3 regions of the Jejuibacter calystegiae genome follow, and region 1 is predicted to be linked to each of the others. Evidence: riboswitches for the same ligand, from Rfam matches in the RefSeq annotation. Region 1 holds a riboswitch; each other region holds the start of a gene.
What was found. Region 1 has a riboswitch for thiamine pyrophosphate ahead of thiB (thiamine ABC transporter substrate binding subunit). Riboswitches for the same ligand answer to the same signal wherever they lie in the genome.
Positions count from the first base shown of each region.

Region 2: another riboswitch for thiamine pyrophosphate. It lies ahead of thiC (phosphomethylpyrimidine synthase ThiC); the one in region 1 lies ahead of thiB (thiamine ABC transporter substrate binding subunit).
Region 3: another riboswitch for thiamine pyrophosphate. It lies ahead of thiM (hydroxyethylthiazole kinase); the one in region 1 lies ahead of thiB (thiamine ABC transporter substrate binding subunit).

Region 1 is NZ_CP040428.1:2,031,139-2,041,077, reverse strand. It holds gene leuA (2-isopropylmalate synthase) at 443-2,014, shown strand; gene leuB (3-isopropylmalate dehydrogenase) at 2,017-3,108, shown strand; gene leuC (3-isopropylmalate dehydratase large subunit) at 3,112-4,512, shown strand; gene leuD (3-isopropylmalate dehydratase small subunit) at 4,525-5,130, shown strand; gene sgrR (HTH-type transcriptional regulator SgrR) at 5,364-7,022, shown strand; TPP riboswitch at 7,553-7,641, shown strand; gene thiB (thiamine ABC transporter substrate binding subunit) at 7,672-8,655, shown strand; gene thiP (thiamine/thiamine pyrophosphate ABC transporter permease ThiP) at 8,631-9,939, shown strand, end outside.
Region 2 is NZ_CP040428.1:1,527,251-1,537,189, forward strand. It holds gene thiC (phosphomethylpyrimidine synthase ThiC) at 1-1,869, opposite strand, end outside; TPP riboswitch at 1,954-2,062, opposite strand; gene rsd (sigma D regulator) at 2,122-2,622, opposite strand; gene nudC (NAD(+) diphosphatase) at 2,722-3,489, shown strand; gene FEM41_RS07050 (bactofilin family protein) at 3,627-4,340, shown strand; gene FEM41_RS07055 (bactofilin family protein) at 4,726-5,256, shown strand; gene hemE (uroporphyrinogen decarboxylase) at 5,412-6,476, shown strand; gene nfi (deoxyribonuclease V) at 6,486-7,157, shown strand; gene FEM41_RS07070 (YjaG family protein) at 7,201-7,791, shown strand; gene hupA (nucleoid-associated protein HU-alpha) at 7,978-8,250, shown strand; gene FEM41_RS07080 (DUF1481 domain-containing protein) at 8,270-8,962, shown strand; gene purD (phosphoribosylamine--glycine ligase) at 9,001-9,939, opposite strand, start outside.
Region 3 is NZ_CP040428.1:4,628,478-4,638,416, reverse strand. It holds gene hisS (histidine--tRNA ligase) at 1-829, opposite strand, end outside; gene FEM41_RS21750 (amino acid permease) at 842-2,206, opposite strand; gene FEM41_RS21745 (histidine decarboxylase) at 2,403-3,539, opposite strand; gene hdcC (histidine-histamine antiporter) at 3,585-4,937, opposite strand; TPP riboswitch at 5,296-5,396, shown strand; gene thiM (hydroxyethylthiazole kinase) at 5,433-6,221, shown strand; gene thiD (bifunctional hydroxymethylpyrimidine kinase/phosphomethylpyrimidine kinase) at 6,218-7,018, shown strand; gene fbaB (class I fructose-bisphosphate aldolase) at 7,937-8,989, shown strand; gene FEM41_RS21720 (mandelate racemase family protein) at 9,304-9,939, shown strand, end outside.

The sequences.
Region 1 (9,939 bases):
TCGCACCGCCGCGCCCCGAAAAAATTTCGCCTGTTCGTGAAATTAATGCAAACTTTCAGTGGCCTCATTTACCAAAAAAACCAGCAGAAATATCGCTATTAAGCAGTCATTCATTCCATCTCTTATTGGATAAGCAGTTTATCCACCTGGTTTTACCAATACAGTCATTGGCTGGTCCTGCAATATGAATCATTTCGAGGGGTTGACTCCGCAAGCCAGATAACGTACCACTAATACATACTTAATTTTGATGAGGCGGACTTAATGATTTTTATCGCTCACCACTCTCTGGCTCTACTACTAAACGCCTTCACTGTGCGCGGTAGGCTGGCGGGTAGCGGTAAACATTAATCCGACTCACCAGACAAACAAAAACCCGCGCCACTGCGCGGGTTTTTTTATGCTCGAAGCAGGGCGCCTGATAAAACAAAGGACCGAACCCATGAGCCAACAAGTCATTATTTTTGATACTACTTTACGCGATGGTGAACAGGCGTTGCAGGCAAGCCTGAGTGTGAAAGAGAAGCTGCAAATCGCCCTGGCGCTGGAGCGTATGGGTATCGACGTGATGGAAGTGGGGTTCCCGGTCTCTTCCCCTGGCGACTTCGAGTCGGTACAGACCATTGCCCGTCAGGTCAAAAACAGCCGCGTCTGCGCCCTGGCCCGCTGCGTGGAAAAAGACATCGACGTCGCCGCCGAGTCGCTGCGCGTTGCCGAAGCCTTCCGGATTCACACCTTTATCGCCACTTCACCCATGCATATCGCCACCAAACTGCGTAGTACGCTGGATGAAGTCATTGAACGCGCCGTGTATATGGTGAAGCGCGCCCGTAACTATACCGACGATGTCGAATTCTCCTGCGAAGATGCCGGTCGTACGCCGGTGGCGGATCTGGCCCGGGTGCTGGAAGCCGTTATCAATGCCGGCGCCACCACCGTCAACCTGCCGGATACCGTGGGTTACACCACGCCAGCCGAATACAGCAACATCATCGCATCAGTGCGTAACAGCGTGCCAAACATCGATAAAGCGATTATCTCAGTCCATACCCATGACGACCTGGGCATGGCGGTCGGTAACGCCATCGCCGCCGTTGAAGCCGGCGCCCGTCAGGTCGAAGGCGCTATGAACGGTCTGGGCGAGCGAGCCGGAAACTGCGCGCTGGAAGAGGTGATCATGGCCATCAAGGTGCGCAGCAAAATGATGAACCTGCGCACCAATATCAACCACCATGAAATCTGGCGTACCAGCCAGACCGTCAGTCAGATCTGCAATATGCCGATTCCGGCCAACAAAGCGGTAGTGGGAACCAACGCCTTTGCCCACTCTTCCGGCATCCACCAGGATGGCGTACTGAAGAATCGCGAAAACTACGAAATCATGACCCCGGAATCCATCGGTCTGAACCAGGTGCAGCTGAACCTGACCTCACGCTCCGGCCGCGCCGCAGTGAAGCATCGTATGGACGAAATGGGCTACCAGGAAAGCGATTACAACATGGACGAGCTGTACGACGCCTTCCTGAAGCTGGCCGATAAAAAGGGCCAGGTGTTCGACTACGACCTGGAAGCCCTCGCTTTTATTAATAAACAGCAGGAAGAGCCGGAGCATTATCGTCTGGACTACTTCACCGTTCAGTCCGGCTCTAACACCATGCCAACCGCTTCAGTGAAATTAGCCTGCGGCGACGACATTAAATCGGAAGCCGCCACCGGGAATGGTCCGGTCGATGCCGTCTACCAGGCCATTAACCGCATTACCGGTTACGCCATTGAGCTGGTGAATTATCAGCTCAGCGCCAAAGGCCACGGCGAAAACGCGCTGGGCCAGGTTAATGTGGTCGCCCGTTATAACGGCCGTCGCTTCCACGGCGTAGGGCTGGCAACCGACATCGTAGAATCTTCCGCTCAGGCCATGGTTAACGTGCTGAACAATATCTGGCGCGCTGCCGAAGTGGAAAAAGAATTACAACGCAAAGCTCAGACTAAAAAACAGAATCAGGAAACCGTGTGAACATGTCCAGAAACACCCATATTGCAGTATTACCGGGCGATGGGATCGGCCCGGAAGTGATGGCCCAGGCGCTGAAAGTACTGGATGCGGTACGCAAGCGCTTCGATATGCGTATTACCACCAGTGAATACGACGTGGGTGGTATCGCCATCGATCGTCACGGAACCCCGCTGCCGACCGCTACCGTGGAAGGCTGTGAACAGGCGGATGCCGTACTGTTCGGGTCGGTCGGCGGCCCTAAATGGGAACACCTGCCCCCGAACGAACAGCCTGAGCGCGGCGCGCTGCTGCCGCTGCGTAAACACTTTAAGCTGTTCAGCAACCTGCGCCCGGCCCGCCTGTGGCAGGGGTTGGAAAGTTTCTGTCCGCTGCGGGCCGACATTGCAGAACGCGGCTTTGACATTCTGTGCGTCCGTGAACTGACCGGCGGTATCTACTTTGGTCAGCCGAAAGGGCGTGAAGGCAGCGGCATGTATGAAAAAGCGTTCGACACCGAGGTGTATCACCGCTTCGAGATCGAACGCATCGCCCGCATCGCCTTTGAATCGGCACGCAAGCGTCGCCACAAGGTGACCTCCATTGATAAAGCCAATGTGCTGCAAAGCTCGGTGATGTGGCGTGAAATCGTTAGCGAAATCGGCAAACAGTATCCCGATGTCGAGCTGAGCCATATGTACATCGACAACGCCACCATGCAGATGATTAAGGATCCGTCTCAGTTCGACGTGGTGCTGTGCTCAAACCTGTTTGGCGACATTCTTTCCGACGAATGCGCCATGATCACCGGCTCGATGGGCATGCTGCCCTCCGCCAGCCTGAACGAGCAGGGCTTTGGTCTTTATGAGCCCGCGGGCGGCTCTGCGCCGGACATCGCAGGCAAAAATATCGCCAATCCCATCGCCCAGATCCTGTCGCTGGCGCTACTGCTGCGCTACAGCCTGGATGCCGGTGAAGCCGCTGAGGCTATCGAACGCGCCGCCAATCGCGCACTGGAAGAAGGTATCCGCACCAGCGATCTGGCCCAGGGCGGTCAGGCAGTCAGTACCGATGAGATGGGCGATATCATCGCCCGCTATGTGGCAGAAGGGGTATAAATCATGGCCAAAACCTTATATCAGAAGCTGTTTGACGCCCACGTCGTGCGCGAAGCGCCGAACGAAACGCCGCTGATCTATATCGATCGTCATCTGGTGCATGAGGTTACCTCTCCCCAGGCCTTCGACGGCCTGCGGGCCCACAACCGCAAAGTGCGTAGGCCTGAAAAAACCTTCGCCACTATGGATCACAACGTCTCTACCGAGACTAAAGACATCAACGCTTCGGGCGAGATGGCGCGTATTCAGATGCAGGCGCTGATTAAGAACTGCGATGAATTCAGCGTAGAGCTGTACGATCTGAACCATCCCTGGCAGGGGATCGTTCACGTTATGGGGCCCGAGCAGGGCATCACCCTGCCCGGCATGACCATTGTCTGCGGCGACTCCCACACCGCCACCCATGGCGCTTTCGGCGCCCTGGCTTTCGGTATCGGTACCTCGGAAGTCGAGCACGTGCTGGCGACCCAAACCCTGAAGCAGGGTCGGGCCAAAACCATGAAGATCGAAGTCACCGGCAAGGCCGCGCCTGGTATCACCGCGAAAGATATTGTACTGGCCATTATCGGCAAGACCGGTAGTGCGGGCGGCACCGGCCACGTGGTTGAATTCTGCGGTCCAGCCATTGAAGCACTGAGCATGGAAGGGCGAATGACCCTGTGCAACATGGCGATCGAAATGGGCGCCAAAGCAGGTCTGGTCGCGCCGGATGAAACGACCTTTAACTATGTGAAAGGCCGCCGCCACGCGCCGAAAGACTCAGAATGGGACGAAGCCGTCGCATACTGGAAGACCCTGAAGAGCGATGAAGGCGCGGTCTTCGATACCGTCGTCACACTGAACGCCGAAGAGATTGCCCCGCAGGTCACCTGGGGAACTAACCCGGGTCAGGTGATTTCCGTCACCGATGCGGTGCCGAATCCGGCCTCGTTCGCCGATCCGGTAGAGCGCGCCTCCGCCGAGAAAGCGCTGGCCTATATGGGGCTGCAGCCGGGTGTTCCGCTGACCGATGTCGCTATCGACAAGGTCTTTATCGGCTCCTGCACCAACTCACGTATCGAGGATCTGCGTGCCGCCGCCGCCATCGCTAAAGGGCGCAAGGTCGCACCAGGCGTGCTGGCGATGGTGGTTCCTGGCTCCGGCCCGGTTAAGGCTCAGGCCGAAGAAGAAGGACTGGATAAGATCTTCCTCGAGGCCGGTTTTGAATGGCGCCTGCCAGGCTGTTCCATGTGCCTTGCAATGAACAACGATCGTCTGAATCCTGGTGAACGTTGCGCATCCACCAGCAACCGTAACTTCGAAGGGCGTCAGGGACGCGGCGGACGCACCCATCTGGTGAGCCCGGCGATGGCTGCCGCTGCCGCTATCACCGGCCGTTTCGCCGATATTCGCGACATTAAATAAAGGAGGCACACCATGGCAGAGAAATTTATCCAACATACCGGCCTGGTCGCCCCACTGGACGCCGCAAACGTCGATACCGATGCGATCATCCCGAAGCAGTTTCTGCAGAAGGTGACCCGTACCGGCTTTGGCGCCCATCTGTTTAACGACTGGCGTTTTCTGGACGATAAAGGCGAGCAGCCCAATCCGGAATTTGTGCTGAACTATCCGCAGTATCAGGGGGCTTCAATCCTGCTGGCACGTGAAAACTTTGGCTGCGGATCATCCCGTGAACATGCTCCCTGGGCCCTGACCGACTACGGCTTTAAGGTGGTAATTGCACCGAGCTTCGCCGACATTTTTTACGGCAACAGCTTTAATAACCAACTGCTGCCGGTCACCCTGAATGAACAGCAGGTAGATGAACTGTTCCAACTGGTTCAAAGCCAGCCGGGCATTAAGTTCACGGTAGATCTGGAAGGTGAAAAGGTTATCGCCGGTGATAAAGAGTATCCCTTCACTATCGACACCTTCCGCCGCCACTGCATGATGAATGGCCTGGACAGCATTGGCCTGACGCTGCAGCACGAAGAGGCTATCTCGACCTGGGAACAGAGGCAGCCCGCCTTCGCCCGTTAATCGACAGCCCCTCCGCCCGGAGGGGTTTTTATTTGCGAATTCCGCCCATAAAAAAGCCGACGGTAACAAACCGTCGGCCGGTGATATTCGCACCAATACTCAGTCACACATGATGTCTGCTACGCCGCATCGTCTGCAAATTCGTCAACGCGCCTCGCTTTCATCTGACACCATTATTCGCCTAATATAGGGAAACTAAAATTGATGACTTTCTGTCATGGAGTTCCCCTTTTATGCCTTCCTCTCGCCTGCAACAACAGTTTATCCGCCTGTGGCAGTGCTGCGACGGCAAATCCCAGGAGACCACGCTCAACGATCTTGCCCGGATGCTGAGCTGTTCACGCCGCCATATGCGCACCCTGCTTAACGCCATGCAAGAGAAAGGGTGGCTCACCTGGCAGGCGGAAGCCGGCCGGGGAAGGCGCTCCCGACTCACCTTTATCTACACCGGGCTGACGCTCCAGCAGCAGCGGGCCGAAGATCTACTGGAACAGGATCGCATCGAACAACTGCTTCAACTGGTGGGCGATCGTCAGACGGTACGCCAGATGATCGTCTCCCATCTGGGCCGCAGTTTCCGCCAGGGGCGCCATATTTTACGGGTGCTCTACTATCGCCCGCTGTTAAATCTTCTGCCCGGAACCGCACTGCGCCGTTCAGAAAGCCACGTGGTGCGGCAAATTTTTAGCGGCCTGACGCGCATAAATGAGGAAAACGGGGAAGCCGAAGCGGATATCGCCCACCACTGGCAACAACTTTCGCCGCTGCACTGGCGTTTCTACCTGCGTCCCGGCATTCATTTTCATCACGGCCGCGAACTGGATATGCAGGACGTTATCGACACGCTGCAACGCATCAATCCCACACCGCTTTACGCTCATATTGTGGGTATCGACTCCCCTACCGCCTGGACGCTCGATATCCACCTTAACCAGCCCGATCGCTGGCTCCCCTGGCTGATGGGCAATTCCGCCGCCATGGTACTGCCCAGGGAATGGCGCAAGATGCCAGACTTCGCCCGCCAGCCGGTGGGAAGCGGCCCCTATGCGGTAGAGCGCAATACCAATAACCAGCTGAAAATCCATGCCTTCGATGACTATTTCGGTTACCGGGCGCTCATCGACGAAGTGAATTTCTGGGTATTGCCGGAAATTAGCGAGGATCTCAGCTGCGGAGTACAGCTGGAAGGCAGCGGCGACAGCGAAAAAGCAGTGGAGAGCCGACTGGAAGAGGGGTGCTACTATATTTTGTTCGACGCCCGCTCGGCACTCGGTTGTCGCGATGACATTAAACTCTGGCTGAACCATATTCTCTCGCCTGTCAGTCTCATTTACCGGGCCGGTGAACAATATCAGCGTTACTGGTTCCCGGCCTGGGGGCTGCTACCACGCTGGCACCACGCCCAACCGCCAGAGGTCGTCGAGAAACCGGCTGACCTTGATACTCTCACCCTGACCTTCTACCGCGACCATGCCGAACATCAGATTCTGGGCGGTATTATTCACCAGTTGCTGGCCGAATGCGGAGTGAGTTTGATCGTTAAAGAGGTGGACTACGACCAGTGGCATAAAGGAGACGATATCAGCGATATCTGGCTGAACAGCGCCAATTTTACCCTGCCGCTGGAGTTTTCACTGTTTGCCCATCTGTACGAAGTACCGCTGCTCCAGCGCTGCATTCCCGGCGACTGGCATGAAGATGCGCGCCGCTGGCGGGCTGGCGAACTGGATCTGGCCGAATGGTGCCGCCAGCGCCTTGCCAGCCTTGAGATCCAGCCGCTTATTCACCACTGGCTGATGCTCCAGGGCCAGCGCAGTATGCGTGGTCTGCGGATGAACACCCTGGGCTGGTTCGACTTTAAATCCGCCTGGTTCGCGCCGCCGGATGCTTAAGTTTTCGGGCACAAAAAAACCGCCATGGCGGCGGTTTTTTTGTGCTGGTCAGGTAAGCGGCCCTTCCAACAGGGTTGTGTGTCCAGTGTTACGCAAGCACACCCAAGTTTTTGCATACTGTGCCGCTTTTTCGCTAAAGTCAAGTATCTGTTCGAGGCTTTGAGATGTACCATTCAGTCGGGCCTTTTCACCGTCTTAAGCAAGCGGGCGCCGGACCTGGAAAAGGATGTCCAATGGCCGTATACGCAAGCACACCCAAGGTGCTTGCACTCACGGCGATATTTCCGGCGGTGACGTCGTGAAGCGGTCTATAGTCAGGACCGCACAATGAAACGGTACTTTTGTATTGTCATCGTTGTTTCTGGTGCACTGCTGTCATCCGGAAATGGGGGATGGAATATCTCCCATAACGCATTTTCAGTGACGATTGTCGTACCAGGCAGGTAAGCCCGGTAGCCGCCCCGTAAGGGGCGGTTTCCTTAATCCCCCACGCGCCTTTCGCTACTCCCGTTAACTCATTACAATGTGGGCCATTCTCAACGGGGTGCCACGAGCTGAGAGATACCCGTCGAACCTGATCCGGATAACACCGGCGGAGGGATTTGAGGCCACGCCCAAAATCCTTTGCCACCCAATACTGGAGTGCAAAGTGCTGAACAAACTGCCTGTGCTGCTGACGCTGGTCGCCCTGCCCGCCTTCGCGGGTCCGCAGCTCACCGTCTATACCTATGACTCTTTCGCCGCCGACTGGGGCCCGGGCCCTGCCATTAAAAAGGCCTTCGAGGCCGACTGCGACTGCCAGCTTAAATTTGTCGCGCTGGAAGACGGCGTCGCCCTGCTAAACCGCCTGCGAATGGAAGGGAAAAACAGCAAAGCGGATGTGGTGCTGGGGCTGGATAACAACCTGCTGGAGGCGGCAACCCAAAGTGGCCTGTTCGCCAAAAGCGACGTGGATACCCGTCACCTGACTCTGCCGGGCGGCTGGCAAAACGAGACCTTCGTCCCTTATGACTACGGCTGGTTCGCTTTCGTATACGATAAAAACCGCCTGAAGAATCCCCCTAAGAGCCTGAAAGAACTGGTGGAAAACGACAGGAAATGGCGCGTTATCTATCAGGATCCCCGAACCAGTACCCCCGGACTGGGCATGCTGCTGTGGATGAAGCAGGTCTATGGCGACCAGGCCCCCGAAGCCTGGCAGAAGCTGGCCAGTAAGACAGTGACCGTGACCCGGGGATGGAGCGAATCCTGGGGGCTGTTTCTGAAAGGTGAAGGGGATCTGGTACTCAGCTACACCACCTCTCCGGCCTATTCACTTATTGAAGAGCACAAAGATAACTACGCCGCCGCCGACTTTAGCGAAGGCCACTATATGCAGGTAGAGGTCGCAGCCCGTTTGAAAAGCAGCAAACAGCCGGAGCTGGCCCAAAAGTTTATGCAGTTTGTAGTATCAAAGGAATTCCAGCAGACCATTCCCACCGGCAACTGGATGTATCCGGTAAGCCAGGTCGCTCTGCCTGAAGGCTTTAACAGCCTGACCCGACCTCAAAAGACGTTACAGTTTACCCCCCAACAGGTCGCCCAGCAGCGCGCCGCCTGGATCGGTGAATGGCAGCGCGCCCTCAGCCGCTAATTCCCGGCTGGCTGTGGCCTGGCCTGCTCGCCGCTGGATTGATGCTCGGCGTGGCGCTGGCCGCCTTTGGCGCCCTGTGGTTCAGCGCACCGGGCATCGCGCCCCGTACCCTGCTCCAGGACAGCTATCTGTGGCACGTGGTGCGCTTTTCCTTCTGGCAGGCGTTCCTTTCCGCATTGTTCTCGGTGCTCCCGGCCATTCCCCTGGCCCGGGCGCTGTGGCGCCGCCGCTTTCCCGGGCGCCAGCTCCTGCTGCGGCTTTGTGCCATGACCCTGGTGCTGCCGGTGCTGGTCGCGGTTTTCGGCCTGCTTTCCGTTTATGGCCGCCAGGGCTGGCTGGCCGAACTCTGCCAGTGGCTGGGCATCGACTGGACGTTTTCGCCCTATGGCCTGCAGGGGATCCTGCTGGCGCACCTCTTTTTTAATTTGCCGATGGCTACCCGCCTGCTGCTCCAGTCGCTGGAGAGTATTCCCGGCGAACAGCGCAGGCTTGCCGCTCAGTTAGGGATACGCGGCTGGTCGCTGTTCCGTCTGGTGGAATGGCCCTGGCTGCGACGTCAAATTTTCCCCACCGCCGCCCTGATTTTTATGCTGTGCTTCGCAAGCTTCGCCACCGTGCTGGCGCTGGGCGGCGGCCCAAAAGCCACTACCATCGAACTGGCCATCTACCAGGCCCTTAGCTATGACTACGATCCCGCCCGGGCGGCATTACTGGCGCTTATTCAGCTATTCTGCTGCCTGGCGCTCATGCTGCTGGCCCAGCGTTTTAGCAAAGCGATTCCCAGTGGAGCCACCATGGCGACGGGCTGGCGCCCCCCCGACAGCACCCTGCTCTCTCGCGGGCTGGATTCGCTGCTGATCGTACTCCTCCTGCTGTTGATGCTGCCGCCTCTGCTGGCGATTGTGGTGGATGGCCTGCGCGGCGACCTGCCGCGTCTGCTCCAGCAGAGCGCGCTATGGCAGGCAGTCTGGACTTCACTGCGAATAGCCATCGCCGCTGGTCTTCTTTGTGTCGTACTGACCCTGATGCTGCTCTGGAGCTCCCGCGAGCTAAGGCTACGTAAGCAGCCGCTGGCGGGCCAGGCGCTGGAGCTGAGCGGCATGCTGATCCTCGCTATACCAGGCATCGTGCTGGCAACCGGCTTCTTCCTGCTGCTTAACGCCACCGTTGGTCTGCCGGAATCAGCGGATGCTATCGTTATCTTCACCAATGCGCTGATGGCCATTCCTTACGCCCTCAAAGTGCTGGAAAATCCCATGCGCGATCTGGCTGAGCGCTACGGTC
Region 2 (9,939 bases), 500 kb from region 1:
GCCGCCTTTGGCGCGAAAGGTATTCGACATATCTTTCATTCCTTCGGCGATCTCCTGCTGTGCCGCATAGTCGCGAACTTCCTGGGTGATTTTCATCGAGCAGAATTTCGGGCCGCACATGGAACAGAAGTGCGCCACCTTACCGGATTCCTGGGGCAGGGTTTCGTCGTGATAAGCGCGGGCGGTAAAGGGATCGAGTGCCAGGTTGAACTGATCTTCCCAGCGGAATTCGAAGCGCGCTTTGGACATAGCGTTGTCGCGGATCTGAGCGCCGGGGTGTCCCTTGGCCAGATCGGCGGCGTGCGCGGCGATCTTATAGGTAATCAGCCCCTGCCGGACGTCCTCTTTATTCGGCAGACCAAGGTGCTCTTTCGGCGTGACGTAGCAGAGCATGGCGCAACCGAACCAGCCAATCATGGCGGCGCCGATGCCGGAGGTAAAGTGGTCGTAACCCGGCGCGATATCGGTGGTGAGCGGCCCCAGCGTGTAGAATGGCGCTTCATGGCAGTGCTCCAGCTCTTCGGTCATATTGCGGCGGATCATCTGCATCGGCACATGGCCGGGGCCTTCAATCATCACCTGGACGTCGTACTCCCTGGCGATTTTGGTCAGCTCGCCCAGGGTATGCAGTTCGGCGAACTGGGCTTCGTCGTTGGCGTCCTGAATTGAACCGGGCCGCAGGCCATCGCCCAGCGACAGCGAAACATCATAGGCGGCACAGATTTCACAGATTTCGCGGAAGTGCTGGTACAGAAAGCTTTCCTGATGATGCGACAGACACCACTTGGCCATAATGGAGCCGCCGCGCGAAACGATGCCCGTCAGGCGTTTGGCGGTCATTGGTACATAGCGTAGCAGGACGCCCGCGTGAATCGTAAAGTAGTCGACGCCCTGTTCCGCCTGCTCCAGCAGCGTATCGCGGAACATTTCCCAGTTCAGATCTTCGGCAACGCCGTTCACTTTCTCCAGCGCCTGATAGATGGGCACCGTACCGATAGGAACCGGGCTGTTTCGCAGGATCCATTCACGGGTTTCGTGGATATAGCGGCCGGTGGAAAGGTCCATCACGGTATCTGCACCCCAGCGGGTGGCCCAGACCAGTTTTTCCACCTCCTCTTCAATGGAAGAGGTCACCGCAGAGTTGCCGATGTTGGCGTTGATTTTCACCAGAAAATTGCGGCCGATAATCATCGGCTCGGATTCCGGGTGGTTAATATTTGCAGGGATAATTGCCCGCCCGGCGGCCACTTCGTCGCGTACGAATTCCGGGGTGATGTCCTGCGGCAGATGGGCGCCGAAGCTTTCTCCCGGATGCTGCTGGCGCAGTATCTCGCCGCGGATGCGCTCGCGGCCCATATTTTCACGCAGGGCGATAAATTCCATCTCTGGCGTGACGATGCCCTGGCGGGCGTAATGCAACTGAGTGACCCGCTTGCCGGCAAGGGCGCGGCGCGGAGGCAGCAGACCGGTAAAGCGCAGCTCGTCCAGGCCATCGTCCGCCAGACGGGCTTTGGTATAGCTGGAACTGCGATCGTCGAGCAGCGCGGTATCGCTGCGTGCGTCTATCCACGGCTGGCGCAACTTCGCCAGCCCTTCGCGGACGTTAATCGCAATATCCGGATCGCCGTAAGGGCCGGAGGTATCGTAGACCGGCACCGGTTCGTTCTCTTCGTATTGCGGGTTGGCTTTATCTCCGCCGGTAAGCGTTGGGCTCATCCGAATTTCGCGCATGGGAACGCGGATGTCCTGACGGGAGCCGGTCAGGTAGATACGGTGGGAGTTGGGAAAATTGGTGCCTTCCAGAGTATCGATAAACTGCTGGGCGGCGGCGCGCTGTTCACGGCGATTAGGTTTTGTTGATACAGACATAGCTCGTTCCGGTTTTTTAGTGACTGGAAGTGGCTTGTCAGAACGACGGAAGGAGTAACAGGCACGGGCGCAGGTGCGCGCGTAGATGAAATTACTCTTGTTCCCTTCGCAGGTTTTAACCTGATCAGGTTCCGCGGATCCCGAATTAACGGTCTCAGCCCGTGCATGGCACTGGGCACTCCGACAAGATAAAAGGCCTGCTCCGTATCATCGGGCAGGCCTTATGTAAACTACGCGTTAATGAATGGGAACTCAAGCCGGTCGGGCAAAATGTCCGCAATCGTTAGCACTGTCCAGGCTGTCGCCCAGCGCCAGAACGATCAGACTATCCTCCAGCGTGAAACGAGACGCCATAGATTCTCCAAGCTTTGACAGCACCTGGTGGAACTCCAGACAGTTATCATGATCGATGGCGATCTCCAGATGTGAATCGTAATAATCCATGATCTGTTGAGTATTCGCTTCCAGCTGTGTCCAGAGCTGCCCGGCGGAGGTGCGGGGCTCTCCCTCTTCCATTTCGCGGATAATGCGTTCATAAATATTGAAATGGCCGCAGGAGAGATAATCCACCAGACGCTGGCAGAAATCGTCCAGCGCCATCTCGTCCAGTGCAGAGAGCGATCCTTTGCCAGGTTTGATCCCAACCAGGTTGTAATAAGCCACTAACAGCTGTTTGCGATCCTGCAGTAAACGATCGATCAACTCATTACAACCACCAACGCGCTCTGCCAGTCTTTCCAGTTGGTTTAGCATGATTGACTCCGTGAGTTATATGATTAAAACGCTAAGTAACCTGGAATGTAAAAACAATGTTAAAAGAGTGCCAGTGAAGCCGAGGTCGTGCAAGAGATTATGGAACATACAGTAGAAAAATTAGACTATGGTTGGTGGTTCGTCAGCCATCAACAGAAATTATGGTTGCCGCAGGGGGAACTTCCGCACGGTCACGCACAGCAGTTTGGGCTGGTGGGTTGCGCTGCGCTGCAGATTGGTAGCTGGCAGGGAGAGCCCGCCTGGCTGGTGGTGCAGGAGCGTTCGCGTGATATGGGATCGGTGCGTCAGTTGATCGATGAGGATCCTGCACTGTTTCAACTGGCCGGACGTGCCGTACAGCTGGCAGAATTTTATCGTTCCCACCGTTTTTGTGGTTACTGCGGGCACAGCATGCATCCCAGTAAAACGGAGTGGGCAATGCTGTGTAACAACTGCCGGGAGCGTTATTATCCGCAGATCGCCCCTTGCATTATTGTGGCGATTCGCGATCGCGACAAGATCCTGTTGGCCCAACATAATCGTCACCGAAATGGCCTTTATACCGTACTGGCGGGGTTTGTTGAGGTAGGGGAAACTCTGGAGCAGGCGGTGGCGCGGGAAGTCATGGAAGAGAGCGGCATTCAGATTAAAAACCTGCGTTATATCTCCTCTCAACCCTGGCCATTTCCTCAGTCGCTGATGACGGCCTTTATGGCGGATTACGATAGTGGGGAATTGGTTGTCGATCGCAGCGAGCTGCTCGATGCTGGCTGGTATCGTTACGACCAGTTGCCGCTATTGCCGCCTCCGGGGACAGTGGCCCGACGTTTGATCGAGGATACGGTCGCTTTATGTCGGGGGGGATAGGGGAAATATCCCCGGATATAACATATTTTCTGATTTGTAAAGTTTTTCATGATTATTTGATGGTAATAGGATAATTTACAACGGGGCGTTGAAATGTATTCGTAGGATACGGAGTTGGGGGCCTAAGGAAAAGAATTATGCCCGGAAGAGTAACGCAAAGTTGTTTATATGGGATTTGGTTGGCCTGGTCTGGCGCCATTGTTTGTTATGTGGTGCCTTATGATGGATTGTTTACTATTTCTGTTTCTGTAATGGCTGGCCTTTGTCTGTTCTTGCTGGTCTATAAATTATTCTCAGGAAGGAGGTCGTTCAGGATGTTTAATTCTAAACAGAGCGAAATGAATATGGAGTCTTTGCCTCTGGCAGGGGAGGTCGATGCTACAAAGACTCTCCGAAAATTAGCACTGGAGTCCGCAGAAAGTGTTTTTCCTAAAGAGTCGGGAGAGTGTGTGGTTGCTCCGGGAACGATTTTTAGGGGGGCCATCGTGAGTGAGTCGGATATCGTCATCAATGGCTCGGTGGAAGGAGACATTAGTTGTCTGGGGATGGTACAGATTGGTGAAAATGGTATCATTATCGGTAACGTGACGGGCTGTAAGGTGATGCTTGATGGCTACCTGAATGGTAGCTGCCGGGCAAATACCGTTACCGTAATGACTAACGGGCGCATGGAAGGGGATATTTTTTCCCATGAACTTTCCGTTGAGCGCGGTGGTATCTTTATTGGCGCCTCTCATTATATTGAGGAGATGGCGCGGATTGAAATCAATACAGTGGCTGAAAAAGCAATGCCGACAGCGGGCTCACTGCCTGACGAGAGTCATCCGAAAAAATGGCGTTGGATGAAATAATCGATTGCTTTCCCGATTGGCTCACATTGCAGTGTAGAATCGTGCTGTTACGGTGGTAAAGACGGTCTGATATACGGCGGATGGAGTTGGTTGCATTATTTTTACGAATTCCCGTTAAAGTATTTTCTCTTCTGGACGATCCTGACAGGGTGAGATTCAGAAGATGGGTGCGTAGAGGGTGAGTTTTAGTGACCAGAGGGGAAATAATTCTTCCGGGAAAGTGGTTCAGTGCTGTTTGTATGGTATCTGGCTTTTTTGGTTGAGTGCTATTGGCTGTTATGTCACGTCGTGCAATGGGCTGCTTGCCGTTTCTGTTGCTGCAATGGTTGTCCTTTGTTTGATCTTGATGGCTAACAAACTATTTTCAGGAAGGAGTATGTTCAGGATGTTTAATTTTAATAAGGGTGAAGCAAAAACTGGCTCCTGTAGTACGTTAACGAACCCGAAGAGTGAAAATCGCCTGAATATGGAGCGTCCTCCTGCGGAAGAGGGGCAAATGGTCAGGGAAACTATCATTACGCCGGGAGTGGTGCTGAGAGGCTCGGTATCCAGTGAGGTGGATATCATTATTGACGGTACGATTGAAGGAGATGTCAGCAGCCAGAAGAGCATTCGCGTGGACGGAAAGGGCAATATCACGGGGAATGTCGTGGGTCGAAAAGTGACGATTAATGGTTATCTGAAGGGGAGCTGTCGGGCGAATATTGTGGTAATCATGGAGCACGGACGCGTTGAGGGTGATATTTTCGCTCATGAGCTTTCGATTGAGCGTGGTGGCGTCTTTATCGGCGGTTCTAACCATATCGATGAAATGGTGCTGGAAGACGTGGATGGCGGCGAGCAGGTAAAAACGCCATTTCCCGTTTCGGAGCAGGTGGAAGAAAGTAATATCATTATGTCCGAGTTTAATCGATAAAACGATAAAAAAACAAACGAAATCAGTAGGTTTTGTAAAACAACACACACCGCGGTGGGGGCCGTTTTCATTCCGACTCTGCAGAATACATCTCTACATCCGTTTGGTCGATAATGCATGTTAACCTATGGCGACCACTTGTAAGGAAAACGCTGATGACCGAACTGAAAAACGATCGATATCTGCGCGCGTTGTTGCGCCAGCCGGTGGACGTAACGCCGGTATGGATGATGAGGCAGGCGGGGCGCTATCTTCCGGAATATAAAGCCACCCGCGCGCAGGCCGGGGACTTTATGTCGCTGTGTAAAAATCCGGAGCTGGCCTGCGAAGTTACCCTGCAGCCGTTGCGCCGCTTTGACCTGGACGCGGCAATTCTGTTTTCCGACATTCTGACCGTTCCGGACGCCATGGGACTCGGTCTGTATTTTGAAGCGGGAGAAGGGCCGCGCTTTTCGCACCCGGTGCGTAGCCGGGCCGATGTCGATAGGTTGCCGGTACCGGATCCCGAGCAGGAACTTGGCTACGTGATGGATGCCGTGCGCACCATTCGTCGCGGCCTGCAGGGTAGCGTCCCGCTTATCGGTTTTTCCGGCAGCCCCTGGACCCTGGCTACCTACATGGTGGAAGGCGGCAGCAGCAAGGCGTTTACCATTATCAAAAAGATGATGTATGCCGACCCCGAGGCGCTGCATCGCCTGCTGGATAAACTGGCCCGGAGTGTCACGCTGTATCTCAATGCCCAGATTCGCGCGGGCGCGCAGTCGGTGATGATTTTCGATACCTGGGGCGGCGCGCTGACCGGGCGTGACTATCTGCAGTTCTCCCTGAATTACATGCACAAGATTATCGATGGTTTGCAGCGTGAAAACGAAGGCCGCCGCGTGCCGGTGACGCTGTTTACCAAAGGGGGAGGCCAGTGGCTGGAAGCCATGGCCCAAACCGGCTGTGATGCGCTGGGGCTGGACTGGAGCACGGATATCGCCGATGCCCGACGCCGGGTAGGGGATAAGGTCGCGCTACAGGGGAATATGGATCCTTCCATTCTCTATGGCTCTGCGGAGCGCATTGAGCAGGAGGTTGCCGACATCCTTGCAGGATTCGGTAACGGAGAAGGGCACGTCTTTAACCTGGGGCACGGCATTCATCAGGATGTGCCACCGGAACACGCTGGTGCCTTTGTCGAGGCGGTACACCGCCTTTCCGGACAGTATCACCAGTAAGGAGTGGCTATGGATCTCGCATCGCTTCGCGCTAAACAGCTGGAACTGGCTTCATCGGTTTCTCGTGCCGATCGTCTGGATGTCGACCCTCCCCGTCTGATCGGCGGCGCGGATGTTGGGTTCGAGCAGGGCGGTGAAGTGACGCGAGCGGCCATGGTACTGCTGAAATATCCCTCTCTGGAGCTGGTGGAGTATCGCGTGGCGCGTATTGCGACGACCATGCCTTACATCCCCGGCTTTCTGTCGTTCCGTGAGTATCCGGCGCTGCTGGCGGCCTGGGAGCAGCTCTCACAGCCGCCGGACCTGCTGTTCGTGGATGGTCATGGTATCTCGCATCCGCGCCGTGTGGGGGTGGCCAGCCACTTTGGCCTGTTGGTGGATGTGCCGACCATCGGCGTGGCGAAAAAGCGGCTGTGCGGTCAGTATGAGGGGCTCTCCGATGCGCCAGGCGCCACGGCGCCGCTGATGGATAAAGGAGAGCAACTGGGCTGGGTGTGGCGTAGCAAGAAGCGCTGTAACCCGCTGTTTATCTCCACCGGCCACCGGGTCAGCGCCGACAGCGCGCTGGCGTGGGTACAGCGCTGCATGGCGGGCTACCGTCTGCCGGAGCCGACGCGCTGGGCCGATGCGGTAGCCTCCGGGCGCCTGGCATTCACGCGTTGGCAGGAAAATAACCGCTGATTCGGGTAAACTGCCGCAAGTTGACGATTAATGAGAACCCGAGATGTTACAGAACCCCATCCATCTGCGGCTGGAGAAGCTGGAAAGCTGGCAGCACGTCACCTTTATGGCGTCGCTCTGTGAGCGGATGTACCCCAATTACGCCATGTTTTGCCAGCAGACCGGTTTTGGCGAGTCGCAGCTCTACCGTAGGATTCTTGATCTGGTCTGGGAAACGCTGACCGTCAAAGACGCCAAAGTGAACTTTGACAGCCAGCTCGAAAAGCTGGAAGCCGCGATTCCGGATGCCGATGATTACGATATTTATGGCGTTTATCCGGCCATCGATGCCTGCGTGGCGCTCAGTGAACTCTTGCATTCGCGGCTGAGTGGTGAAACGCTTGAGCATGCTATCGAGGTGAGTAAGACTTCTATCACTACGGTAGCGATGCTGGAAATGACCCAGGCTGGTCGCGAAATGAGCGATGAAGAGCTGAAGGACAACCCGGCAGTGGAAGAGGAATGGGATATTCAGTGGGAAATATTCCGACTTTTGGCCGCCTGCGAAGAGCGCGACATTGAGCTGATAAAAGGGCTACGTGCCGACCTTCGGGAGGCCGGTAGCAGCAATATCGGTATAAATTTGCAGCAATGAGACAATAAAACGTGATTTACTGCCTGTTTTGTCGTGCCTGAAGGCTTCCAATTAGCCCCCCGTCTGGTCTACATTTGTGGGGCGAAAAAAAGTGGCTATCGGTGCGTGTATGCAGGAGAGTGCTGTTATGGCATTTCCGTCGCACTCGATGCTTAGCAAGCGATAAACACATTGTAAGGATAACTTATGAACAAGACTCAACTGATTGATGTAATTGCGGACAAGGCTGACCTGTCTAAAGCGCAAGCAAAAGCTGCTCTGGAATCTACTCTGGCTGCAATTACCGAGTCTCTGAAAGAAGGCGATGCTGTACAACTGGTTGGTTTCGGTACCTTCAAAGTGAACCACCGCGCTGAGCGTACTGGCCGCAACCCGCAGACCGGTAAAGAGATCAAGATCGCCGCCGCTAACGTACCGGCGTTCGTATCTGGTAAAGCACTGAAAGACGCAGTCAAATAAGACGACGCGTCGCGTGGCAGTGAACAGTTTTAGCAGGGGGGCGTTTACGCCCCTTTTGTCTGTCAGGCAGCCGCTCATGGCCCTGTCGGCACTGTTGCTGCTCACGGCCTGCAGCGCTTCCGCGCCACCTCCTTTCACCGCCAGCGGCTATGTCGACAACGACGGCGTGGTACGCATCTGGCGCAAAGATGACGCCAACGGCGATATCCATCTGTTTACTGCCTTCAGCCCCTGGTCGCACGATAAGACCGCAACCAGCGAATACCGCTGGCATGGGGACAAACTCACCTCGATCGAACGCAGCTTGTTTGGCGAAACGCCGGAGCGGGTAAAAATTCGTTTTGATGCCCGTGGCGGCCTGAGCTTTATGCAGCATGACGTCGAAGGCCATAAGCAACAGCTTTCTGAAGAGAAGATCGCGCTGTACCGCTATTATGCCCGCCAGGTTCGCGATACCAGCGATGCCTTGCGGAGCGGGCGCGTGGTGTTGTTGCAGGGGCGCTGGCAGCCCGATGGTACCGTCATCAATTGTGAAGGGCAGCGTTTAACGCCGACGTTTTCTGACGCCGAGCGTAGGCATATCTGGCAGCGTCAGCATCATTCGTCGCTGGCGGTGAGTCTTGCCTGGCTGGAAGCGCCGGGGGGAACGCAACTTCTATTGGTTGCGAATGAGGATTACTGCCACTGGCAGCCGAATCCGAAGACCTTTTAAAAAAACCGCCGGATGGCGGTTTTTTTTATGACTGGAGATTAGCGACGGGCGATGGCGCGCCAGCCGATGTCGCTGCGGCTGAAGCAATCGTCCCAGCGGATCTCCTGCAATTGTGCATAGGCGCGCTGCTGCGCCTGGGCCACATCGTCACCCAGCGCTGTAACGCACAGAACGCGACCGCCGCTGGTGGTCACATCACCGGCTGCATTCAGCGTTGTACCGGCATGGAACACTTTCGCGTCCTCCTGCTCCTGCTCCGGAAGCCCGCTGATGACATCGCCAGTGCGGTAGCTGCCCGGATAGCCGCCCGCGGCCATTACGACACCCAGTGCGGCGCGGTCATCCCACTCCGAACGTTGGGTATCCAGTTTGCCTTCGCAGGCGGCCTGGCACAGCGCTACCAGATCGGAGCGCATACGCAGCATAATGGGCTGGGTTTCCGGATCGCCGAAGCGGCAGTTAAATTCAATCACCTTCGGGTTGCCCTGTTTATCGATCATCAGTCCGGCATACAGGAAACCGGTATAGGTATTGCCCTCTGCCGCCATACCACGCACGGTTGGCCAGATAATGCGTTCCATGGTGCGCTGATAGACATCGTCGGTCACCACCGGGGCAGGGGAGTAAGCGCCCATACCGCCAGTATTAGGACCGCTGTCGCCGTCGCCCACCCGCTTGTGATCCTGGCTGGTGGCCATGGGTAATACGTGCTCGCCGTCGACCATCACAATAAAGCTGGCTTCTTCGCCATCCAGGAACTCTTCTACCACTACGCGATGACCGGCGTCGCCAAAGGCGTTGCCTGCCAGCATATCCTGAATCGCCGCTTCCGCTTCTTCCAGAGTCATCGCCACGATAACGCCTTTACCTGCCGCCAGACCGTCGGCCTTGATAACGATGGGGGCGCCTTTTTCGCGCACATATGCCAGCGCGGGCTCGACTTCGGTAAAGTTCTGGTATTCGGCGGTTGGGATAGC
Region 3 (9,939 bases), 2.6 Mb from region 1:
CGCCGAGCTTGTCGGTCACCCACTCAAAGACAGTGCGGGTGTAGTAGTCCAGGCCCCGAACCAGGCGGGTATTCAGGCGCCAGGGAATATCGGCGCTATCGAGCAACTGGCACAGAGTGGTGAAGTGCTGGCGTGATTCATCTTCAAGGAAGTCGAGCAGTCGCGGCGCCTGTTCAATCATCTCCTGCATTTGCGGATTTTTACTGTCGAGGATGCGCAGAGGGTTAACCTCCAGGCGGACCAGACTCTCTTCATCCAGCAATTCGCGGTGTTGTTCGAACCAGGCGACCAGCTCCTGTCGGTACTGGCTGCGCTCCCGGGCTGTCCCCAGAGAATTTATCTCCAGCCGTACGTGTTGCAGAATCCCCAGCTCCTGGAATAGATCGCGAACCATGAAGATCAGTTCGGCGTCGATATCGGCTCCCGGCATACCGAAAGCCTCCACGCCGAACTGGGTGAACTGGCGCAGGCGGCCTTTCTGGGGGCGTTCATAGCGGAACATCGGCCCCTGATACCACAGGCGCTGGGTTTTGTTGTAGCACATATTTTGTTCCAGTACGGCGCGCATGCAGCCGCTGGTGCCTTCCGGACGCAGAGTGATATGTTCGCCGCTCTTATCCAGAAAGTTGTACATCTCTTTAGAGACGATGTCGGTCGCTTCGCCGACGGCGCGTTCAAACAGCGCGACCGGTTCCAGCAGCGGCAGGCGCATTTCCTGATAGCCGTAGCGGAAGGCCATATGGCGAAATTTACCCTCCAGCCATTGCCACATGGGTGTTTCATCCGGCAGGACATCACGCATTCCACGTATTGCGCGTAACTTGATCATACAGATTCCTTTTTATTGATGAGAACCAGGCGCCGGCAGTAGCAGGGGAGAGGCGGTTCTCTCCCGTCGCTGCCGGCGTACGATATACAACAGGTAAAGAGGGATTGTGGCGATTTGTAGCAAAACGCCGCACAACAGGGCGCGTGACTGTCCGGACAGTATCGCGCCCGCAATAAATGCAAAGGCGGTCAGGCTCAACAGGCAGTAACCGTAAAATCCGCCGCCGCGGTAACGGTCTTTCATCACCATCATTCCAGGTAGCGCCAGGGCGGCGAAGGCATAAGGAAAAAGGCTGGCCGCGACGGCCAGAACAATGACGTTTCTGAACTGACTTTGCAGGCTCGCCGACAGCGTCAGCAGTAGCACCAGGGTCATCAGGATAGCGGTAAAGATCAGCGCGACCCAGGGCACGCCGTAACGATTCGTGCGGGCGAAGATCGGGGGAAAAATGCCTGACTCTGCCGCGGCGCGGGGAACTTCGGTTTGCAGAATCTGCCAGCCGGGCATGGCGCCCAGGCAGGCGATAATGGCCGCTGCGGAGATAAGCTGCCCGGCGCCGGTGCCCCAGATGGCCCGCGCGGTATCGGCGAAGGGCGAAGCCGATGCCGTAAGCGTTGCGTGGGGCAGAATTCCCATAATCACGTTAGTGGAGCTGGCATAGCACAGACCGGTAATGGCCAGCCCGCACAGGGTCGCCAGCGGCACCGTGCGATCCGGTTTTTCCACCTGGCTGCGGGAAACTGAAGCAGATTCCACCCCCAGAAAGCCCCACAGAGAAATCACCGCCGCATTAATGATGGCATGGCCGTCCGACTGGCCGCTCAGATTCCAGGCGGCCCGATAGATGTGGAGATCGAAGTGGCGCCAGCCCAGTAAACCGATGCTGAGAATCGCCGCGACCATGCAGCCGCCGGTAATAAGTTGCGCTTTGCCTACCAGCTTTGCGCCGCGCAGCCCCAGCAGTACCGCCAGCCACAGCAGGGCGATACAGGCCAGCGCGCCGTAAAGCGGGTGGAGCAAAACGGGGAAAAAGAAAGAGAGATAACCCACGCCTGCCAGCAGCAGAGCGCAGTTGCCGACCCAGGTAGCCAGCCAGTAAAACAGCGTCATTTGCAGGCCGATAAAAGGGCCAAAACAGTAATGAATGCTGGCGATAATGCCGCCATTATGTGGGAAGAGGGCGTTCATCTTGTTAAAGATGAGCGCCAGGCAGAGGATGACCAGGAAGGTCAGCGCCCATCCCCATACTGAGACCGAACCGATTTGCCCAAGGGTGGTGGGCAGCATAAAGACGCCGCTACCCATCATATTGGACGCCGTCATGACAGTCAGCGCCAGCAGCCCCATGCGGTGCGAAGTTGAGCGGTTTTCATCCATATCATTTTTTGTCCCGACGCAGTGAGGTGAAAGGACTGGCAGGTTGCGAACGCCGCTCTCGCAGATGTTGCTTTACCCGGGTAAAGCGTTTAGCGTGAACGGGGCTCGTAGCGAGCCGGATGCGCCACTGGTAACGGTTGGCTCTGGTGCCAGTGGCGCGTTTGCGTGAAGGGTGGTGAGGAATCACCACCCTTTTTTACGCCGCACGGGCGTTGAGATCGGCGATAACATCGTCGATCAGAGCGTCTACCTTGCTGGTATCCAGGTGGTGTCCGGAAGCGATCAGGTGAGCGACGTCGCCCGATGTCGCCAGGCAGTGTTTTTTCCATACCGCTTCTGACGGGCAGGGGAAGACCACGGTAATGGAGTTCTTATTACGCCAGGCGTTAACGCCTGCGGCCTGGAAGCGATCGACCGCGTACTGCGCGATGTCAAGGCAGTGGCGAATACGGCGCTGCCAGTCGGCGAGGGTGTGGCTGCGGACCGCCTCCCACATCATCAGCGGGGTATGGCCGTTACGGGAGCCGGTGATGGTTTTGTCGTGGGCTGATATATAGTCGATTTCAACGCTGATTAAATCGACGTTTTTACGCCGCGCCACGACGATCCCGCAGGGAATGGGGCAGCCGATCATCTTATGGCCGGAAACGCCGATAGAGTCGATGCCGTCGGCAAAAGTAAAGGGCTGGGGTTCGTCAACGAAGGGCAGAATCATGCCGCTCAGCGCTGCATCAGCGTGCAGATAGTAGTCTTCCCGGGCGATGCCCGCTTCCTTCAGGCGCTGCTGGATGATAGCGATATTATCGACTGCGCCACGCACCGTAGTGCCAATATTGGCGAAAATAATCGGATGCCGCTCGCCGTCGGCGGCGATTTTATGCATCAGATCGTCGTAGTCCATCTCGCCGTTAGGCTGGGATTCCACCACCCGCGACTTAATGCGCAGCAGCTTAACGATCTTGGCGACCGAATAGTGGGTATCTTTGGAATAGTACAGGGTGCCATCCGGGAACAGTTCGCGACCCAGATAACAGCCGAACATATTGCCTTCGGTGCCGCCGTTGGTCACGTAGCCCCAGCTTTCCTCAAACGGAATTTTGAACAGCTGGGCAAAATATTCCATCACTTCTTTTTCAAATTCGAAAGAGTTCAGCAGGTAGTTACAATATTCCGCCCAGTCGCCACAGTTATTAATGGAAAAACGCATAAATCTTTCCAGAATGGTGTAATCGAAATCGGCGGATTCCGGGTAACCAATATTGAAATACTGGTTCTTAACACAATATGACCAAAACGCATCGAGTTTATTCTGATCTGCGATGGATAGTGTCATTTTATTTCTCCTTTTCAAGCATAACGTTTAATGACGAACTGACGTTCAGACTTTCTTATCCAGATAAAGCACTCTTTCGCCTTTCTTACTGCGGCCAGCGGCCACGAAGCAGAACAGGGGAATGGTTACCATCATCATCACCACGCCCCAGAACATGGAGTCTGTGCCGGAGCCCAACAGGGCAAAGATGCTGTAAATCATGCCGATAACCACCATCACGCAATAAAACATAAAGCTGCGACCGCGATTTAATTTCTTCGAGACCATAATGATCGGCAGGGAAATCAGGGCGTACATATAGGGCAGCAGCGAAGCGAAGACCGACATCAGAATCACCACTTCAAACTGTTTCGCCAGGTTAGGGGAGGCGGTCATCATTAACACCAGGCTCATCAGTACACCGGTGAAAATCAGGCTCTTCATTGGCACGTCACGCTTATTGGTGTCGGCGAAGAACTGCGGGAACAGGCCCTGCTGGGCACCGGCGCGGGGGCCTTCAGACTGCAGGATCAGCCAGCCGGAGATCGAGCCGAAGCAGGCGATAATACTGAGCGCTGAAGCGATGTTGCCGGCGGTCTTGCCGAACATATAGCGCGCGGCGTCGGCAAAGGGCGCGGCGGAGTTAACCAGCTCGCTGTGCGGCACCAGGCCCATAATCACCGAGCAACTGCCCACATAGCAGACCGAGGCAATCAACAGTCCGTACACCGTCGCTTTGGGCACGGTCTTTTCCGGATTGTCCACCTGGCCGGTAGAAACCACAGCCGATTCAACGCCCAGGAACCCCCACAGCGCAATGGATGCGGCAGAGATAATCGCCGAGCTGTCGCTGCGGCCTGTGCCGTTATACACTTCGGTAAACATATGCGGATCAAACCAGAACCAGCCTACGGCGCCGACGCCCAGCACCACCAGCAGCATACAGCTTGCGGTAAATGACTGGGCGCGGCTGGCAGTTCTGGCGCCGAAGCTTGCCAGTACGACAAAGGCCCACAAAATAACGATGGCGGCAATACTGCTGTACATCGGATTTTTTAATTCTGGAAAGAAATAACTTAAATATCCCACCCCGGCGACCAGCAGGGCCACATTGCCCACCCAGGCGCTAATCCAGTAGCAGACGGTGGTTTGAAAACCAATAAATGGACCAAATGCATCGCTGGCATAAGCGACAATCCCGCCGGTGCGCGGCGTAATTAAACTGGTTTTGGCGAATACCAGCGCCAGAGCGATAACACCGACAATAGTGAGCACCCAACCCCACAGCGAGATATAACCAACGCCGGCAAGGTTGGTGGGCAACATAAATACGCCGGAGCCCATCATATTTGAGGCGGTAACCAGCGTAAGGGCGACCACTCCCATTTTATGAGCTGAGCCTGAGCTAACCGATCCCATAACATTTTTCCTTATTGAGAAACAGACATGAAATAAGCGTTATAACCAGTGCTTTTCTGCCGATTCTAGGATGGGAAGGGGGGTAAATTTTGACAATGATCACTTTTCGCCTGGCTGGCATACAATAACGATGCGCAAATTGCTGCTTATTTGAACAATGATTTGGATATTGACTCCGTCCCCATTTTTTTGAACAGGAACGGCTGCCTGAAGAGCCAGCGCTTATTCTCAGGCTAAACCGGAGAATCGGTCTGAATAATTGGTGATTTCTGTGGCCACAAATGCGTTTACAGCGCCATTGTTACCTTTTATCATGGCGGCTGATTAAAGGAATTAAAGAAAACTAATTCCTTTAAAATCAAATGACTCGGGGTGCTCCGCCGACTGGATGCGGGGCTGAGAAAGACCCGTTGACCTGATCCGGATAGTGCCGGCGTAGGGAAGTCAGATGCCCGTACCGGTATCCCTCTTCTTCGCGCCGGGCGGGAGTTCACCATGCAATCTGATCCACTGTGCAGCGACGCTGTCTTGCAGACGCTGCATCACCTTCGTACCACTTCGCCGTTGGTTCACTGTATGACCAACGATGTGGTACAGACCTTTACCGCTAACGTTTTGCTGGCCCTTGGCGCCTCGCCTGCCATGGTGGTAGATGAGCAAGAGGCGGCACAGTTTAGCGCTATCGCCAGCGCACTCCTGGTCAACGTCGGAACCCTGACTCGCGAACGTGCTCGTGCCATGCGCGCCGCCATCGACAGCGCCCGTGAGGCGCAGCGCCCGTGGGTGCTCGACCCGGTGGCTGTGGGGGGGCTGACGCTGCGTAGCGACTTCGCCCGGGAGGTACTGGCGCTTCAGCCTGCCGCAATTCGCGGCAACGGATCGGAAATTCTGGCGCTGGCCGGGGGTCAGGGCGGGGGACGCGGCGTCGACAGCACCGACAGTGCCCGGGTCGCGTTGCCTGCGGCCCGCCATCTGGCCCGTGAGAGAGGCGCGGTAGTGGCGGTGACCGGCGAGATAGATTACATCACCGACGGCGAACGCACTCTGGAGGTGCCCGGCGGCGATATTATGCTGACCCGGGTGGTTGGAACCGGCTGTGCGCTTTCCGCGGTGGTAGCGGCCTGCTGCGCTCTGCCGGGGGAGAGGCTGGAAAATGTCGCCGCCGGTTGCCGGATAATGGCCCGCGCCGGGGAAATGGCGGTTACCCGCAGTCAGGGACCGGGGAGTTTTGTCCCGCAGTTTCTGGATGCGCTATGGCAACTGGATGCGGAGGCGCTGGTATGAAACGGATTAATGCTCTGACCATTGCCGGTACCGACCCCAGCGGGGGTGCAGGTATCCAGGCGGACCTGAAAGCTTTTTCTGCGTTGGGCGCCTATGGCGCCAGTGTGATAACCGCGCTGGTGGCCCAGAATACCTGCGGCGTGCAGTCGGTCTATCGTATCGAGCCGGATTTTGTGGCGGCGCAGCTCGATTCGGTGTTCAGCGATCTGCGCATCGATACGGTGAAGATCGGCATGCTGGCGGAAACCGATATCGTTGAAGCGGTAGCGGAACGCCTGGCGTACTGGCAGCCGCACACCGTGGTGCTGGATACCGTGATGCTGGCTAAAAGCGGCGATCCGCTGCTGTCGCCATCGGCGGTCTCAGTGATGCGCGAACATCTGCTGCCGCGAGTATCGTTAATCACCCCTAATCTGCCAGAGGCGGCAGCGCTGCTGGAAGCGCCGATGGCTACCAGCGAGCGTGAGATGCATCAGCAGGGGGAAGCGCTGATGGCGCTGGGCTGCGAGGCGGTACTGATGAAGGGCGGCCATCTGGACGATGCCGAAAGCCCGGACTGGCTGTTTACCCGCGATGGCGCCCGGCGTTTTACTGCGCCCAGGGTGCAGACGAAAAACACTCACGGTACCGGCTGTACGCTTTCGTCGGCGCTGGCGGCGCTGCGGCCGCGTTACGATGACTGGGGCCAGACCGTGGTGGAAGCCAAGGCCTGGCTGACTCAGGCGCTGGCGGCTGCCGATAGCCTGGAGGTGGGGCACGGGCATGGGCCGGTGCATCACTTTCATGCGTGGTGGTGATTTTGTGATTATATAATCACAGGATTATTGAATGGTGTGCTATCCACTCATTTTCAGTTGGTTGTGGTTAGCGGCCTGTCAGTGCTTCAACACTGGCGGGTCGCGACTGTATTAATCACCTTTCTTGTTGTTATGCACCTTCCTTAACAAAATACTGGCTGCTGTTATTTTACCCTGTAATAAATCACAGTGGCGTGTTGTATTTCTGTTCTATGAATCTGGTTCGCAATATTTAATGGGGTTTCAGTGTTGTTTCATTGACGGGAAATATTATTACGGTGGTGCTGTGTTCAGGTGGAATATGTCACGCTGGCGAAGGTTCCGTTCACTTTAAGGTGAGTTTGCTTATGTGAATACCGGCACCGGTGAACGGGTCAGGGGGACTTCAAACGCCACTCCCCCTGACCACCCCTGGCTTTCCGACGTAAAAATCGCCCTTCGGGTCCCCTCCGCTTTTCCCGTCCGCCGGACGGGTCGGGCGTGACGGCACGTCCGTGTGCCGCACGCCCTCACCCCGACATCCCTGTCGGGGTGACCCTGGCGGCCGTGAACGCTGCGGCGATTTTTAGGTCGGAGACTGTCGCTGTCTGTAACCTTCTACCTTCCCCGTTCACCGGCTGTGAATCAACAGAGAAGCAGTCACATAAAGTGAACGGAACCTTCTCCGACATTTACATATTCCATTCGTTTGTGAATGCTTACCCGAATCCGCGCTACACCTTAATTTCCCCCGACTAATGAAACGCATCAGCCATTACCACCACTGGCAGTGAAGCGTGACAGCGGAATTAACTGAAAATACGGCGACTTCTGGCAAAACGTACCGTAACCAACCAGACTTAATGCGCCCGCTTTTCAGGCGGGTCAGGATTTAACTGGTGCGGCGGGAAGCACCCGCTGCCGTTACGGGAGTGAATTATGACTGATATTGCGCAGTTACTTGGCAAAGATGCTGACACACTGCTCCAGCACCGTTGTATGACCATTCCGGCGGATAATCTCTACCTGCCGGGCGACGATTATGTCGATCGGGTCATGGTGGATAACAACCGTCCACCGGCGGTCCTTCGTAATATGCAAACCCTGTACAATACCGGCCGCCTGGCGGGTACCGGCTATCTGTCCATCCTGCCGGTGGACCAGGGCGTGGAACATTCGGCAGGGGCTTCGTTCGCCGCAAACCCCCTCTATTTCGATCCGAAAAACATTGTTGAACTGGCGATTGAAGCGGGCTGCAACTGTGTGGCTTCTACTTACGGCGTGCTGGCTTCGGTGGCGCGTTGCTATGCTCACCGCATTCCTTTCCTGGTGAAGCTGAATCACAACGAAACCCTGAGCTATCCCACCCAGTATGACCAGACCCTGTATGCCAGCGTCGAGCAGGCGTTCAATATGGGGGCGGTTGCCGTGGGGGCGACCATTTACTTCGGCTCTGAGGAGTCGCGCCGCCAGATTGAAGAGATCTCCGCAGCCTTTGAACGCGCCCACGAGCTGGGTATGGTGACCGTACTCTGGGCCTATCTGCGTAACCCTGCCTTCAAAAAAGATGGGGTGGATTATCACGTTAGCGCCGACCTGACCGGCCAGGCCAACCACCTGGCGGCCACCATCGGCGCCGATATTGTGAAGCAGAAGATGGCGGAAAATAACGGCGGCTATCAGGCAGTTAACTTCGGTTACACCGACGAACGGGTCTACAGCAAACTGACTACCGATAACCCCATCGATCTGGTGCGTTACCAGTTGGCGAACTGCTATATGGGCCGTGCCGGGCTGATTAACTCCGGTGGCGCCGCGGGTGGCGAAAACGATCTGTCCGATGCGGTACGCACGGCAGTGATTAACAAGCGTGCGGGTGGTATGGGGCTTATTCTGGGACGTAAGGCCTTTAAGAAATCGATGGCCGACGGCGTGAAGCTGATCAACGCCGTACAGGATGTTTACCTGGATACTAAGATCAACATCGCCTGATGTTCTGGCGCGCTGCGGTTCCTGGCGGTGCGCCATTTCCCCTTTTCTCCCTTCTGATTATGCGGCCATTCGGGTATCGACGGCTGTCACATTTTATTAACACTCTGTGAAAAGCATCACGCTACCCTGGGCAGACGTCCAAAAAACGGTGCGTATTTACGCGCTTTTGTCCGAGGCAGGCGGTGAAAAATCCACCTAACTTGAATATCGAAACACTGTTTTAGATTAACAACTCCCTCCGTAGTGGTTAGCAGTTGCGGTAGCGAATGGCGCGCAGACGCCCTGAACGATCCCGATTAAGGACCCATACCCCTGTGAAAATTGAATCTATTAATGTCTCTGTCTTTACGTATCCCACTCGTCGCTGTTCCGACAGCGCCGGTCATTCCCATCCCGGGGAAGAGAGCCAGGCGAAAATGGCGCTGCTTACCATCACTGCCGATGACGGAACCTGCGGTTATACCCTGGCGCCGCCGGAGGTGGTGCGTCCCTATGTGGTGGAAACTTTTTTCTGTCCGGTGCTGGTGGGGCAGGATCCCTTCCGGCGTGAACAACTGTGGCAGGCGCTGTCCCACTGGCAGCGCGGTAGCGCCCATCAGCTTACCGAGCGGGCGCTCTCGTTTGTGGAACAGGCGCTGTGGGATCTGGCGGGCCGTAAGCTCAATATGCCGGTCTGGAAGCTGCTGGGCGGTTACCGAGACCGGGTGCCGGCCTATGGCAGCACCATGTGCGGCGACGATTTGCCGGGCGGGCTCTCTACGCCTGAGGAGTACGGCCGGTTTGCCGAAACCCTGGTGGCCCGCGGCTATAAGGCCATTAAGCTCCATACCTGGATGCCGCCGGTGTCGTTTGCGCCCAATCCTCAGATGGACGTTAAAGCCTGTGCCGCGGTGCGTGAAGCGGTCGGCCCGGATATTGCGCTGATGCTGGATGGCTACCACTGGTACAGC